4 regions of the Priestia sp. 10L35 genome follow, and region 2 is predicted to be linked to each of the others. Evidence: riboswitches for the same ligand, from Rfam matches in the RefSeq annotation. Region 2 holds a riboswitch; each other region holds the start of a gene.
What was found. Region 2 has a riboswitch for S-adenosylmethionine ahead of AC1DEF_RS21805 (methionine ABC transporter ATP-binding protein). Riboswitches for the same ligand answer to the same signal wherever they lie in the genome.
Positions count from the first base shown of each region.

Region 1: it holds a riboswitch for S-adenosylmethionine, as region 2 does, so the genes downstream of both, mtnW (2,3-diketo-5-methylthiopentyl-1-phosphate enolase) here and AC1DEF_RS21805 (methionine ABC transporter ATP-binding protein) in region 2, are expected to answer to the same signal.
Region 3: it holds a riboswitch for S-adenosylmethionine, as region 2 does, so the genes downstream of both, AC1DEF_RS08915 (Na+/H+ antiporter NhaC family protein) here and AC1DEF_RS21805 (methionine ABC transporter ATP-binding protein) in region 2, are expected to answer to the same signal.
Region 4: it holds a riboswitch for S-adenosylmethionine, as region 2 does, so the genes downstream of both, AC1DEF_RS05570 (sulfite oxidase-like oxidoreductase) here and AC1DEF_RS21805 (methionine ABC transporter ATP-binding protein) in region 2, are expected to answer to the same signal.

Region 1 is NZ_JBFTKA010000004.1:310,208-313,442, forward strand. Features, by position in the region: gene AC1DEF_RS17185 (2-hydroxy-3-keto-5-methylthiopentenyl-1-phosphate phosphatase) at 1-153, opposite strand, end outside; gene mtnW (2,3-diketo-5-methylthiopentyl-1-phosphate enolase) at 150-1,394, opposite strand; SAM riboswitch class I at 1,475-1,581, opposite strand; gene AC1DEF_RS17195 (pyridoxal phosphate-dependent aminotransferase) at 1,712-2,884, opposite strand; gene AC1DEF_RS17200 (carbon-nitrogen family hydrolase) at 2,997-3,235, shown strand, end outside.
Region 2 is NZ_JBFTKA010000006.1:301,461-304,695, forward strand. Features, by position in the region: gene AC1DEF_RS21790 (YusG family protein) at 1-27, shown strand, start outside; gene AC1DEF_RS21795 (toprim domain-containing protein) at 209-559, shown strand; gene AC1DEF_RS21800 (thioredoxin family protein) at 574-873, shown strand; SAM riboswitch class I at 1,054-1,161, shown strand; gene AC1DEF_RS21805 (methionine ABC transporter ATP-binding protein) at 1,293-2,318, shown strand; gene AC1DEF_RS21810 (methionine ABC transporter permease) at 2,311-2,979, shown strand; gene AC1DEF_RS21815 (MetQ/NlpA family ABC transporter substrate-binding protein) at 2,997-3,235, shown strand, end outside.
Region 3 is NZ_JBFTKA010000002.1:579,288-582,522, reverse strand. Features, by position in the region: gene AC1DEF_RS08925 (ABC transporter ATP-binding protein) at 1-497, shown strand, start outside; gene AC1DEF_RS08920 (ABC transporter permease) at 490-1,257, shown strand; SAM riboswitch class I at 1,359-1,465, shown strand; gene AC1DEF_RS08915 (Na+/H+ antiporter NhaC family protein) at 1,551-2,861, shown strand; gene AC1DEF_RS08910 (hypothetical protein) at 2,901-3,029, opposite strand; gene AC1DEF_RS08905 (LacI family DNA-binding transcriptional regulator) at 3,154-3,235, shown strand, end outside.
Region 4 is NZ_JBFTKA010000001.1:1,075,117-1,078,351, forward strand. Features, by position in the region: gene AC1DEF_RS05560 (putative polysaccharide biosynthesis protein) at 1-1,120, shown strand, start outside; gene AC1DEF_RS05565 (hypothetical protein) at 1,134-1,502, shown strand; SAM riboswitch class I at 1,647-1,753, shown strand; gene AC1DEF_RS05570 (sulfite oxidase-like oxidoreductase) at 1,829-2,491, shown strand; gene AC1DEF_RS05575 (MogA/MoaB family molybdenum cofactor biosynthesis protein) at 2,525-3,037, opposite strand; gene moaC (cyclic pyranopterin monophosphate synthase MoaC) at 3,050-3,235, opposite strand, start outside.

The sequences.
Region 1 (3,235 bases), on a different contig from region 2:
CCCAACTCCTTCTTGAATGGAGACGCGCTGTGCCAACACGTCGTCTTTAATACTTTCCCACTCCGGAGGAGCAAATTGTTTCATAATAGCAATAATGTTATCGCTATTTGTAATTGTTCCATCAAAGTCACAAAAGATTTTTAACGATGTCATGCTTTCACCTCTACTGTTCCCCATAGTTGCAAAGCTTTTTGCAACTCTTTTGATTCTTCAGCTTTTTCGGCTAGTGTTTGATGAGAGAGTACTGCATCTATCGCCGCACGGAAGGCTTTTCCTCCTCCGATAGCTCCGTCTGGATGACCGTGAACTCCGCCTCCTGCATTAATAATGCTGTCGATTCCAAAGTCCTTCACAAGCTGCGGTACCATTCCAGGATGAATTCCTGCTGAAGGAACCGGGAAAGACTGCTTATATTTGTATACAGGACGCGTTAATTCGTAGGCAATGCCTGTCGTATCTTCAAGAGAAAGCGCTACGCTTCCGTATGGTGATGGAAACAGTGAGAAATCTGCTCCGGCTAAACGCAATAGCTTTCCAAGCAGCAATGAATTTGAAAAACCGTAAAACTCTGATGGCGTAAGCGCTCCGCTAACAGCTGGGTGTGCCATAATCGGCAAGTTAATTTCATCGTCTTCTCGAAGTGCCTGCAGTACGTCTAACCCGTAAGCAAATACGTTGAATAAAAGAGCATCGGCTCCTAGCTCAGCTGCTTTTCTCGCTTTTTCTTTTAACTCAAACGTTCGTCCCGTTAAATTAACAGCATACAGCGTGCGGTGTCCCGTTTTTTCGTATACTTCATTCAGTACTTTTTTCCCTTCTGTAACGCGAGCTTCAAAAGGTGTTCGTTCACTATCAAACAAAATCTCGTCGTCTTTAACCAAATCCACTCCGCCAAGCGCTTGCTCACGCAGCTGAGTTGTTAAGTACGTCATACCTCTTCCAATCACGCCTTTAAAAATACTCATCACAAGCGGACGGTCATAAACGCCTAGTTTCTCTCGGATACCTTCTATTCCAAAGCGCGGTCCTGGGAATTCAGCTAATAATTCATCAGGAAAATTCAAGTCTAATAATTTCACTTTTCCATCAAGTGATAGTTTTCCGAAAACCGTAACTAAAATAGCCGGTAAATCTCTTGAAAAGTTGGCAGTTGGATAAGCAATTTTGACAATAGCCTGCTTAATTTCTCCGCCTAAATATCCGTTTACACGTTCGCAATCTTGAAGCTCAGTTACGGACACGACGCGCCCTTTATGCTTTTGAAGCTGCTGTTGATCTAAAAGCGGCAGATCTGTCCATGAGCCGACGGTTAGTCCTAAAGCGATTCCTTCCGCTTTTTTATGAAAATTCCCTTTATTATCATGTAGTAAGTAGCTTGCAACGATTTCGCTCATTATGCTAAAAACTCCCTTGCTGTTTAATATCGTTAATAAAAAAAACCTCTTCTGTGATTAAGAAGAGGCTTTCGTTGCTCTTCTTATCTCTCAGCTGCTGCTGCAAGAATTAGCACCGTGCTTAACATGCGTTAAGTCGGTTGCCGGGCTTCATCGGGCTAGTCCCTCCACCTACTCTTAATAAGAAAGTTGCTATTTATTTAATTTAAATTCGTAGATTATATACTAAATACAAAATACCGCTAGGATTTATCGGTTATTAATCTCGTTAACTTCTTACATATTAAGCCAACTCAAAAAGGATTGTCAATGCGTTTTTAAAATAAATTTAATTTTTTTATTCGAGATACTGCTTCTCTCATGCGCTCTTCATCCGTCAGCATTCCTACGCGCACATAGCCTTCACCATATGTTCCAAAGCCTACACCAGGCGCCACTACAACGTGGGCTTTTTCAAGAAGTAAATCTGAAAACTGTTCGGAAGTATATCCTTCAGGAACTTTTAGCCATGCAAAAAAGGAGCCTGCTGGAGATGTAACATCCCAACCAATTTCTCGAAGCCCTTGAATAAAGGTATTGCGTCTAGATTCATAGCGCTTAACTAAATCATTCACACATTGTTGAGATTCCACCAGAGCTGCGGCGGCTGCCTCTTGAACCGCCCCAAATAGACTGACATACATATGATCTTGAAGAAGATTAATAGCTTCTACAACACTTTCATTTCCTACAGCAAATCCAACTCGCCATCCCGCCATGTTATACGTTTTAGAAAGAGTATAAATTTCAATTCCCGTCTCTTTTGCACCAGGAGTCTGTAAAAAGCTGATTGGCTTTTTACCATCAAATCCAATTGCTCCGTAAGCAAAGTCGTGTACCACACAAATATCGTGCTTGGCAGCAAACGCCACGGTGTCTTCAAAAAATTCTGCCGTTGCCACTGCACCAGTAGGATTATTCGGATAGTTTAAAAACATGAGCTTTGCCTGTTCTTTAGCACGTTCACTTATCTCTTCGTATACGGGTAGAAAATGATTTTCAGCCGTGAGCGGCATCACTTCCATCTTGGCTTTTGCAAGCTCTACTCCAGACCAGTAATCAGGATACCCAGGATCCGGAACCAGCACCGTATCTCCAGGGTTTAATAAGCACTGCGGGATTTCTACAAGTCCACCTTTCCCGCCAAACAAAATAGCTACTTCTTTTTCAGGATCCACATCAACGCCATATTCTCGTTTATAAAAAGTCGCAACGGCCTCTTTTAAAAACTGGTGCCCCCGAAACGGAGAATATTTATGATGCATAGGATTAGCACTTGCTTTTTGCAGTGTTTCTACAATATGTGAAGGAGTAGGCTGATCAGGATTTCCCTGCCCTAAGTTAATAACGTCGTGACCTTGGGCCATTACTTTTCCTACCTTGCCTACAAGTGATGCAAAAAATTGTTTTGGTAAACTTTTTAATAGTTCCGATTGCTCAAATTGTTTCATCATCGCACACCTTCTCAAAAAATTCTTGAAATTCTAGTCACAAATAATATATTGTAATACTCAACTTGTAAAGTCATTTTTTTCAACTACTAAAAAAAGGACGGATGATAAAGTGAGTGTAAAAATTACGTGTTTGCAGCTTGATATTGCGTTTGGAAACCCAACTAAAAACCGAAAATATATCGAACAAAAAATGACGGAAGCCCTGAAAGAAAACCCTGATATCCTTGTGCTTCCTGAGCTATGGGATACAGCTTATGATTTGACGCGGCTAGACGAAATTGCAGATGATGAAGGACAGCAAGCCAAGCAATTAATCTCTCAATTTGCTAAAACAAACGAAATAAATAT
Region 2 (3,235 bases):
TGCGACGAAGAAGCAGGATGGTGCTAAACAGTGGCAACTGCCACTGTTTTTCTTGTCTTATGGAAACAATATGGCCTAAGCTGCTTTTTAAAACAGTTCTTTCTTGCAAATTTCTTTTAAAAAACAGGTGAACTGTGATACATTAACGAATATTGTATAGCATAAAGAAATGATGTTACTATACAACTGACGATTATGGGTGATGAAAATGGGGCTAATTGAAATTGAAAAAGTAATTATTGTCGAAGGAAAATCAGATAAAAAGCGTATCCAAGATATCATTCGAGAACCAATTGAAATTATCTGTACAAACGGTACGATTAGTTTATCAAAGCTGGATGAAATTATTGACTGTACGTTTAACAAAGAGGTATACATACTTGTTGACTCTGATGATTCAGGGAATAAGCTAAGAAAACAATTTAAACGAGAGCTTCCGGAAGCAGAGCATCTATATATTGATAAAATGTACCGAGAGGTTGCTGCCGCCCCTAGACATCACATAGCAACAGTATTACTGAGTGCCAATATCGATGTTAATGCAGAATTTTTAACATAAAAGGAATGAGCAACATGCAAGAATGGAGCGAAAAACAGCTTGACGATCAGTTAAAAGAAGGACAAAGAACGTTTATCTTTTTCCATACACCTTTTTGCGGGACATGTCAGCTGGCAAAAAAAATGTTAACCGTAGCAGAAGCGATGCTGCCCGGTGTGACCATCGGAATGAGCAATTTAAATTATATGCCTTCAAAAGCAGAAATATTTTCAATTGAAAGTGTACCTTGTTTGATTGAAGTGAAAAATGGCGAAATGGTAAAAAAACTCTATGCGTTTCATTCCATCGAGCACGTACTTGAAGAGCTTCGATAATCAAACGTTTGTTTAAAATGAAGAAATTGAAAGAGAGTGAACCGTTGGGGCTGTTGGAATCTTGGGATATTATCCCAAGAACAAAATCTGTTGACAGCCTATCTGACACATGCTAAAATCACACTCATGAATGTTCATAAATGAATGAATATTTCCCAAAAACAAAATAATTGTTGCGAACTCTTATCAAGAGAGGTGGAGGGACTGAGCCCTGTGAAACCCGGCAACCGTCAGACTAACTGAAATGGTGCCAATTCCTGCAAAGCTATGCGCTTTGAAAGATGAGAGAAAGGATTAAATATCGAGCCTTTCTGTCATGCGCAGAGAGGCTTTTTTGATGGGGAAAATTGTTTTACGGCTTTTTCATCCTATAGGGCAACCTAACATAATTAAGTTTTTACTAAAGAAGGTGAAGAAATATGATTACATTAACAGACGTTACAAAAATTTATCAGGCCAAAAGTGGTCAAATAACAGCTGTTGATAATGTGAATCTAACCGTTAACCAAGGTGAAATTTACGGAATTATTGGTTATAGCGGAGCGGGGAAAAGTTCTTTAATTCGCTTGCTAAACGGGTTAGAAACACCAACGACAGGAACGGTAGAAGTAGCAGGTAATGATATTGGAAAAATTAAAGGCGGAAAACTCAGAAAAGCTAGACAAGAAATTAGTATGGTATTTCAGCACTTTAATATCTTGTGGTCGCGTACGGTGCGAGAAAATATTGCTTTTCCGTTAGAAATAGCAGGGATCTCAAAAGAAAAAAGAATGAAACGAGTAGACGAGCTTATCAAGTTAGTCGGGCTTGAAGGGCGTGAAAATGCTTATCCATCACAGCTTAGCGGTGGACAAAAGCAGCGTGTTGGTATTGCTCGAGCGCTAGCCAATAACCCAAAAGTATTGCTGTGTGATGAAGCAACATCAGCGCTTGATCCTCAAACGACAGATTCCATTTTAGATCTGTTAGTAGATATTAATGAGAAGCTAGGGTTAACCATTGTATTGATTACTCATGAAATGCACGTTATTCGTAAAATTTGTCATCGGGTAGCCGTTATGGAAAATGGGGCAGTGGTAGAAGAAGGACAAGTGCTAGAAGTATTCAGAAAACCTAAGCAGCCGATTACAAAACGATTCGTTCAACAGATTTCTGAACCAGAAGAAACGTTTGAAACAATTGAACAAGTACAGGGGTTATATCCAAGCGGGCAAATTATTCAGCTGACGTTTGTTGGCGGAAAAGCAGAGCAACCGCTCATTACAACGATTTTAAAACAGTTTGATGTAACGATTAATATTTTGCAAGGAAAGATTTCTCATACACAAACAGGTTCATACGGGACGTTGTTCGTTCATTTAGACGGAGAATTAACAGAAGTTGAAAAAGTCATTGCATACATTCATGAGCAGCAGGTAGAAGTGGAGGTAATGACAAATGCTTGAGAAACTATTTCCGAACGTTATTTTAGATGATTTTATTCAAGCGACAAATGAAACACTATATATGACGGCTATTTCAGTTATAGCCACGTTTGTTCTAGGTATTTTATTGGGCTTGCTTTTATTTTTAACGTCCAAAGGACAGCTCTGGCAAAACAAACCTTTATATGCCATTGTGTCAGCAGTTGTAAATATCTTTCGTTCCATTCCATTCATTATTTTAATTGTTTTACTGATTCCATTTACCAAAGCATTGGTAGGAAGTATTTTAGGCGCTAATGCAGCGTTACCTGCTTTAATTGTGGGAGCAGCACCATTTTATGCGCGTCTTGTAGAAATTGGTCTGCGTGAAATTGATAAAGGTGTTATTGAAGCTGCTAAATCAATGGGAGCAACAACAAGCACTATTATCTTTAAAGTGCTGTTACCTGAATCGCTGCCAGCTTTAATTTCTGGTTTGACGGTAACGACGATTGCGCTAGTCGGCTATACGGCAATGGCGGGTGTGATTGGAGCTGGAGGTCTTGGGAATCTTGCATATTTAGAAGGATTCCAGCGCAGTCATAATGATGTAACGCTAGCTGCTACGATCTTAATTTTGATTATTGTATTTATTATCCAACTTATTGGAGATGCGATTACTGCAAAAATTGATAAAAGATAAAGGGAGGATTATTTATTATGAAAAAATGGCTTTCGGCTTTAGCACTAACATCTGCGCTAGTAGTAGGATTAGCTGCATGTGGATCTAACAATGGATCAAAAGATGAAAAGAAAATTGTTGTGGGTGCATCTAATACGCCTCATGCTGAAATTTTAGAACAAGCAAAACCGATTTTAGAAAAACAAGGAATCGACTTAGAAATTAAAAAATTCCAAGATTACATCTTACCGAACACAGCTCTTGCAAACAATGAAAT
Region 3 (3,235 bases), on a different contig from region 2:
GACAGCGTTTAGGAGTAGCTCAAGCTATTTTACATAAGCCTGCATTGCTTTTACTAGACGAACCAACAAACGGTCTAGACCCAGCGGGAATGAGAGAATTTCGTACATATTTACAAACCCTCTGCAGGGAAGAAGGAATTTCGATCTTAATCGCGAGCCACTTATTAAAAGAAGTAGAAGCACTATGTGACCGCGTTGGCATTATTCAAGACGGTGAGTTAAAAGCCATTCAAGATCTATCTCCAAATCGTCAAGATCAAGGAACGTACGTAGAATTTGAAGTGTCTGATGCGCAAAAAGCAGCGGATCTTTTATCACAAGAATTTGAAGTAACGATGAGATCACATAGTATCGACGTGGCGATTGTAAAAGAACAAATTCCAGCTGTGAATAAAAAATTAGTGGACAGCGATATTTTAGTCTACCGAATCACTCCTGTGTATGAGACGCTTGAAGATTCGTTTATGTCCGTTACGGAAGGAGAGCACCATGCTTAAGCTAATTCAAAATGAACATATGAAATGGTTTCATAAAAGAAGTACAAAAGTCACGTTTATTACAATCGGTATTTTAACTCTTTGTATGGCTCTTTTAATGAAGAAAGTAGCAAACAGTGCAGGAACAGAAGACAACATTTTGAACTTCCTGTCATTTAGTTCAGGTATGCTGATTCTCGTTCAATTTTTCGCGCTTGCTGTTGGAGGGTCAATGGTTGCAAAAGAGTTTGAAGCAGGTACCATTAAGCTTCTTTTAATTCGCCCTGCTAGACGTTCAACGATTTTAGCATCCAAGTACATAACCCTCATTTTAATTAGCTTGTATTATTTACTGAGCTATTTGCTTTTTTCGTTTGTATGGGGAGCATTGTTCTTTGGCTTTACCAGTCTAGAAGGAGATGCGCAGCTGCTTAAAAACATTACGCTTACGTATGACAGCGCGTATATGGAAACGTTTATGATGATGACATTTGCATTCATGCTGTCGTCTTTATTCAGAAACAGCGCGCTTGCTTCCAGTCTGGCTATTGTCGTAAGTATCGGGGCAAAAGCAGTAACAGGACTAGTATCACAGTTTGGTTTATGGTGGGGAAAATTTTTACTGTTCGCCAACACAAACTTTGTGCAGTATATGGACGGAATGAAGACGATGTTTGACGGCATGACGATTCCATTTTCCATTTTCATCTTAGTTGCGCATTTTGTCTTCTTTATGGGCGTGGCATGGGCAGCGTTTTTAAAACGAGACGTAGCTAATTGATGTGAGAATTTTCGCACTATATATTTTTCTAAAATAGCATTTGACAATTAAATAAAAAGAGATTACAGTAGTGAAAGACTATTTTTAAAACAACTATAAACTTCTTATCAAGAGAGACGGAGGGACTGGCCCTATGATGTCTCGGCAACTGGCTGTACGCAGTGCGGTGCCAAATCCAGCAGACGATGTTTCGTTTGGAAGATGAGAAGGGTAATCTTATGATACAAATAAGAGACCTCTTCTTATCAATAAGAAGAGGTCTTTTTTTATTACGTAAACAAGAGGTGTTAAGAATGGAACAACAAAAAGGAAACGGCTGGGCGCTGTTACCGCTGGGCGTCTTTTTAGTCCTGTTTGTCGGATCAGGAATTATAACGGGAGATTTTTATAAGCTGCCTGTATTAGTAGCCATTATCATTGCAGCCATCGTGGCGCTGGCTATGAACCGCAAAGATTCACTTAATGTAAAAGTGGAGCGTTTTGCTAAAGGAGCAGGGCATCCTGATATCATTATTATGGTGCTTATTTTTATTTTAGCAGGTGCTTTTTCTCAAGTTGCTAAAGGCATGGGAGCTGTTGATTCAACGGTAAACTTAGCGCTTTCTGTGCTTCCGCAAAGCTTAGTGGTAGTCGGAATCTTTGTTATTGGCGCATTCATTTCCATTTCGATGGGAACATCAATGGGAACAATCGCTGCGCTAGGGCCTATTGCTGTAGGAATCAGTGAGCAAGCGCATGTATCCATTACATTGGCCATTGCTGCCGTTATTGGTGGTGCAATGTTTGGAGATAATTTATCGATAATTTCTGATACAACCATTGCAGCAGTTCGTACGCAAAAAACAAATATGTCAGATAAATTAAAAGTAAACTTTTTTATTGTCCTTCCTGCAGCGATTGTTACGGTAATTTTATTGCTTGTAATGACGCTAGGCAATACATCATCAGTAGAAATTAAGGATTTTAGCTGGTTTAAAATCTTGCCTTATGTCGGCGTACTCGTTGCTGCCATATTTGGTGCAAACGTATTAAGCATTTTAACCGGAGGAATTGTGCTAGCCGGCGTGATTGGATTAGCTGACGGAAGCTACACGCTTTCTTCTCTTGCTAAAACTGTGACAGAAGGTATTGGCGGAATGTCAGAGTTAATTATTTTATCTCTGCTAATCGGCGGAATGGTTGAGCTTATTCGCTATAATGGCGGTATTCAGTTCTTATTGAATTTATTAACACGACGCATTCAAACAAAAAAAGGCGGAGAATTCAGCATCGCTGGACTGGTAAGTTTAACAAATTTAGCAACGGCTAATAACACGATTTCAATTATTACGGCAGGTCCGTTAGCAAAAGAAATCTCTGATAAGTATTCAATTGATAATCGTAAATCAGCCAGTCTGCTTGACTTGTTTTCATGCAGCGTTCAAGGGCTTATCCCTTACGGCGCACAAATGCTTCTCGCAGCAGGATTTGCTAAAGTTTCACCGATTGAGATTATTCCATTAACATTCTACCCAATGTTAACAGCGGTTTGCGGGATCATTGCAATTGTAATTGGATTTCCTCGTTTAAATAAAAAGTCAAAGTCATCTAAAGAAGCTGCGTAATATCAAACCCTTAAAAAGAATGTTCTTTTTAAGGGTTTTTTACTGTTTAAAAAAATCAGTCGGCTTTTCATCATCTAACTCCTTCCAAAGCGTCTCGTTCTGTTTAAGTGCATAAGCCGCTCCTCCAATTTCAATTCCGCATAATAAAATGAATAATAAAATACCCATGAAATGACCTCCTTACGTAAATGAGTAAAAACACGATGGTAACGGGTTTAGCTTCTTGCTGTTTCACTTTATAATGAGAATAAAGTATGAAACGCGTTTCAGCGCAAGAGAAAAAGGTGAAAACATGACAAATATCCGAGATATCGCAAAAAAAGCTGGTGTATCTGTTTCGACTGTATCCCGGGTGCTAAATCATCATCCGTATG
Region 4 (3,235 bases), on a different contig from region 2:
GATTATTGAACAAATAGTGCGAGTGTTGTTCATTTTAGCAGGAGCATACGCTGTTATTCACCTTTTTCATAGCACAATGACAAAAGCTGTTGGAATCGGCACGTTTGGAGCGTTTATTGGAGGCGTAGGGGGAATTGGGATTCTTGGAGCGGTTTATTTGAAGCGCAAGCGGTTGATTATGAAAGAAGTGAACAGCGGAAAGAATAATAAGTCCGTTTCGTTCTCTTCAATGTCCAAAGAGCTTGTAACGTACGCCGTTCCGTTTGTATTAGTTGGTTTAGCTATTCCTATCTATCAAAATATTGATACGTTTACGATTAACATGCTCTTTCAATCAATAGGATATGGACAAGCTAAAGCTGAAACGATCAACTCCGTTATTGGATTAGCCCAGATTTTGGTGATGGTGCCAGTATCGTTAGCGACTGCCTTCAGCATGTCACTGATTCCGGGCATTACGTCTTCCTTTGTGCAAGGAAATTTACGGGAAGTAAAAGGGGAAATTACAAAAACGCTGCAGCTGCTGTTATTTTTTACTCTTCCTGCTGCCGTGGGGCTTTGTTTATTAGGCAAGCCGGTATATATGATGATTTTTGGAGAAAAAAACAGTCCTGAAATCGGTGGAATTGTTTTACAATGGTACGCGCCTGCTGCCATTTTATTTGCTCTTTTTACAGTAACAGCCGCAATTCTCCAAGGAATTAATCAGCAAAAGAAGCTAATTTTAGGCTTGGGCTTAGGAATTGTTGTGAAGATAGTATTAAACGTACTGCTGGTTTCAAGCTTAAGAGAAATTGGACCGGTTGTCGCGACTTACGGAGGGTATGGTGTATCGGTTATATATAACTTTTATTTAATTGAAAAATCCATTTCTTACCGAGTTCAATCACTGGGACAAGCTGCGTTGACACCTGTTTTATTAGTAAGTGTAATGTCAGCCGCTGTGATTATCGGCAATTATACTTCTCACTATTTTTTAGAAAATAAGCTGTCTGTATCTTCACTTGCGATGAGCACATCTTGTATTTCAATTGCTTTAGGTGCTGCCGTGTATCTAGGGCTTGGCGTAAAAACAAGTTTAGGGCAATCCGTTGTATTAAATAGAAGAAAAAGAATGTAAAGGAGAGAAAGTAGTGTCAAAGCGATTTGTACTAACCGTGGCGGCTGGAGGGTGTATAATAATTTCCGGCGCGCTGCTGCTATTAAATTGGGAAAGATTGTTTGGAGATTATCGTCCCGTTCAAACAGCAACAGCTGTATTCAAGCTAGAAGTGGGAAGTCAAGATGTAGCGAGGACTACAGATTCAGATGATGCTCTTCACTATATGGTGAAAAAAGGACATTTAGATGAATATATTCATATGATGAATGAAAAAGGCTATATGTTAAAAGAAAAAGATATTGATCATAACCGACTTGTTTTTAACGATGGACAAGAGGATGAGCAAATTTATTCTAAGCGCTTTGCCAAGAAGTATACGATGATTGATGGAGAAGGGTAAAGGTTTTACATGGTATTTTAGTCTACTAAAATCTTATAACCCTACCTGTTTTTAAAGTTTTTTTGCGGAAAAGAAAAATAATATTGACAATTATGACAAAAAGCTTAATACTGACTTTATTACATAAAACAAATACAATTTGTTTCCTTATCAAGAGAGGTGGAGGGACTGGCCCTGTGAAACCCGGCAACCGCTGTCTATGACAGAATGGTGCCAAATCCTTAAGAGTGTACTGCTCTTAGAGATAAGGAAGAAGCTGAAACAAAGCTCTTCCTTATTTATTTAAGGAAGGGCTTTTTATGTATAAAAAACAATGAGGTGATAATTTGAACAAAGCAGACCGTATCAAACGAATGAAAACACCAGAAATTGATCCAAGGTATGAAGGACGAGTGCCTCCGGGTCAGGTAGTAACGGAGCGCTTTCCGATTTTACATGAAGGCGACGTGCCGGAGTATAACTTAGAGGAGTGGACGCTTCGAGTGTTTGGATTAGTAAACAAAGAAGTGACGCTTTCGTATCAAGATATATTGGACATGCCGCAAACAACGGTGAAATGTGATATTCACTGCGTAACGAGATGGACAAAGCTTGATAATGAATTTACGGGCGTGCTGTTTACAGACTTTTTAAAAGCAGTTGGCTTGGAGTTAAAAAGTAAATACATCATGCTACATGGAGATAATGACTATACGTCAAACATTGAGGTAAAAGATTTACTGAGAGACGATATTCTTCTCGCTCATTCCTTTAACGGAGAGCCGCTTACAGCTAAGCACGGATATCCGCTGCGATTGGTTGTTCCGCATTTGTACTTTTGGAAAAGTGTTAAATGGCTTCGAGGCTTTGAAGCTATTGATGAAAATCATCCTGGCTTTTGGGAGCAAAACGGCTTTCATCTTAGAGGAGATCCGTTTAAAGAAGAGCGTTTTTCTGGAGAAGATTTAGGCATTCCAGAAGATGAGTGGGTACATAAAGACTATGATTAATGAAAATGCCTATGCGTGTGCATAGGCATTTTGTCAGCGCTGCCGGTTTAATTCCCACACAACGTGGCGAAGTTCAGGCAAAATCAGCTTGGTCATAGCTAGACGAACAGCACCGCTTGATCCTGGTGTAGAAAAAACGGCTTTTTCGTTAATCGTCCCGGCAATTGCCCGGCTCATAATTGCTGCGCTGCCAATGTCTTCGGTGTAGCTCAGCATGCGAAACAGCTCGCCAAACCCAACGATTTCTTTATGAATCAGCGCTTGAACGGCTTCAATTGTGACGTCTCGTTTTGTAATGCCAGTCCCGCCGTTTGTGAGAACAACGTCAATGTCCTCAGCACTGCATCCGGCAAGTATCGCTTGTTGAATCGACGTTTGGTCGTCTTTTACAATTTCATAGGAAGCGACCTGCATGTCGTGTTCTTTCAGAAGTTGGATCATTAGCGCGCCGCTTTTATCGGTTTCTTTTGTGCGTGTATCTGATACCGTAATGACTTTGCAGCGAACGGGCTGTGTTGCTTTGGCTTTATGTTCATGTACGCTCATTATGTACCTCCTTTACGCTTCCGTACGCTTGTAGTCACCGTTTTTGCCGCCAGATTTTTCAAGCAGATACGTTTCGCCGATAATCATGCCTTTATCAATGGCTTTACACATATCATAAACGGTTAGAGCGCAGGCAGAAGCAGCGGTTAAAGCTTCCATTTCAACGCCCGTTGAGCCTTCCGTTTTAACAGTTGCTTC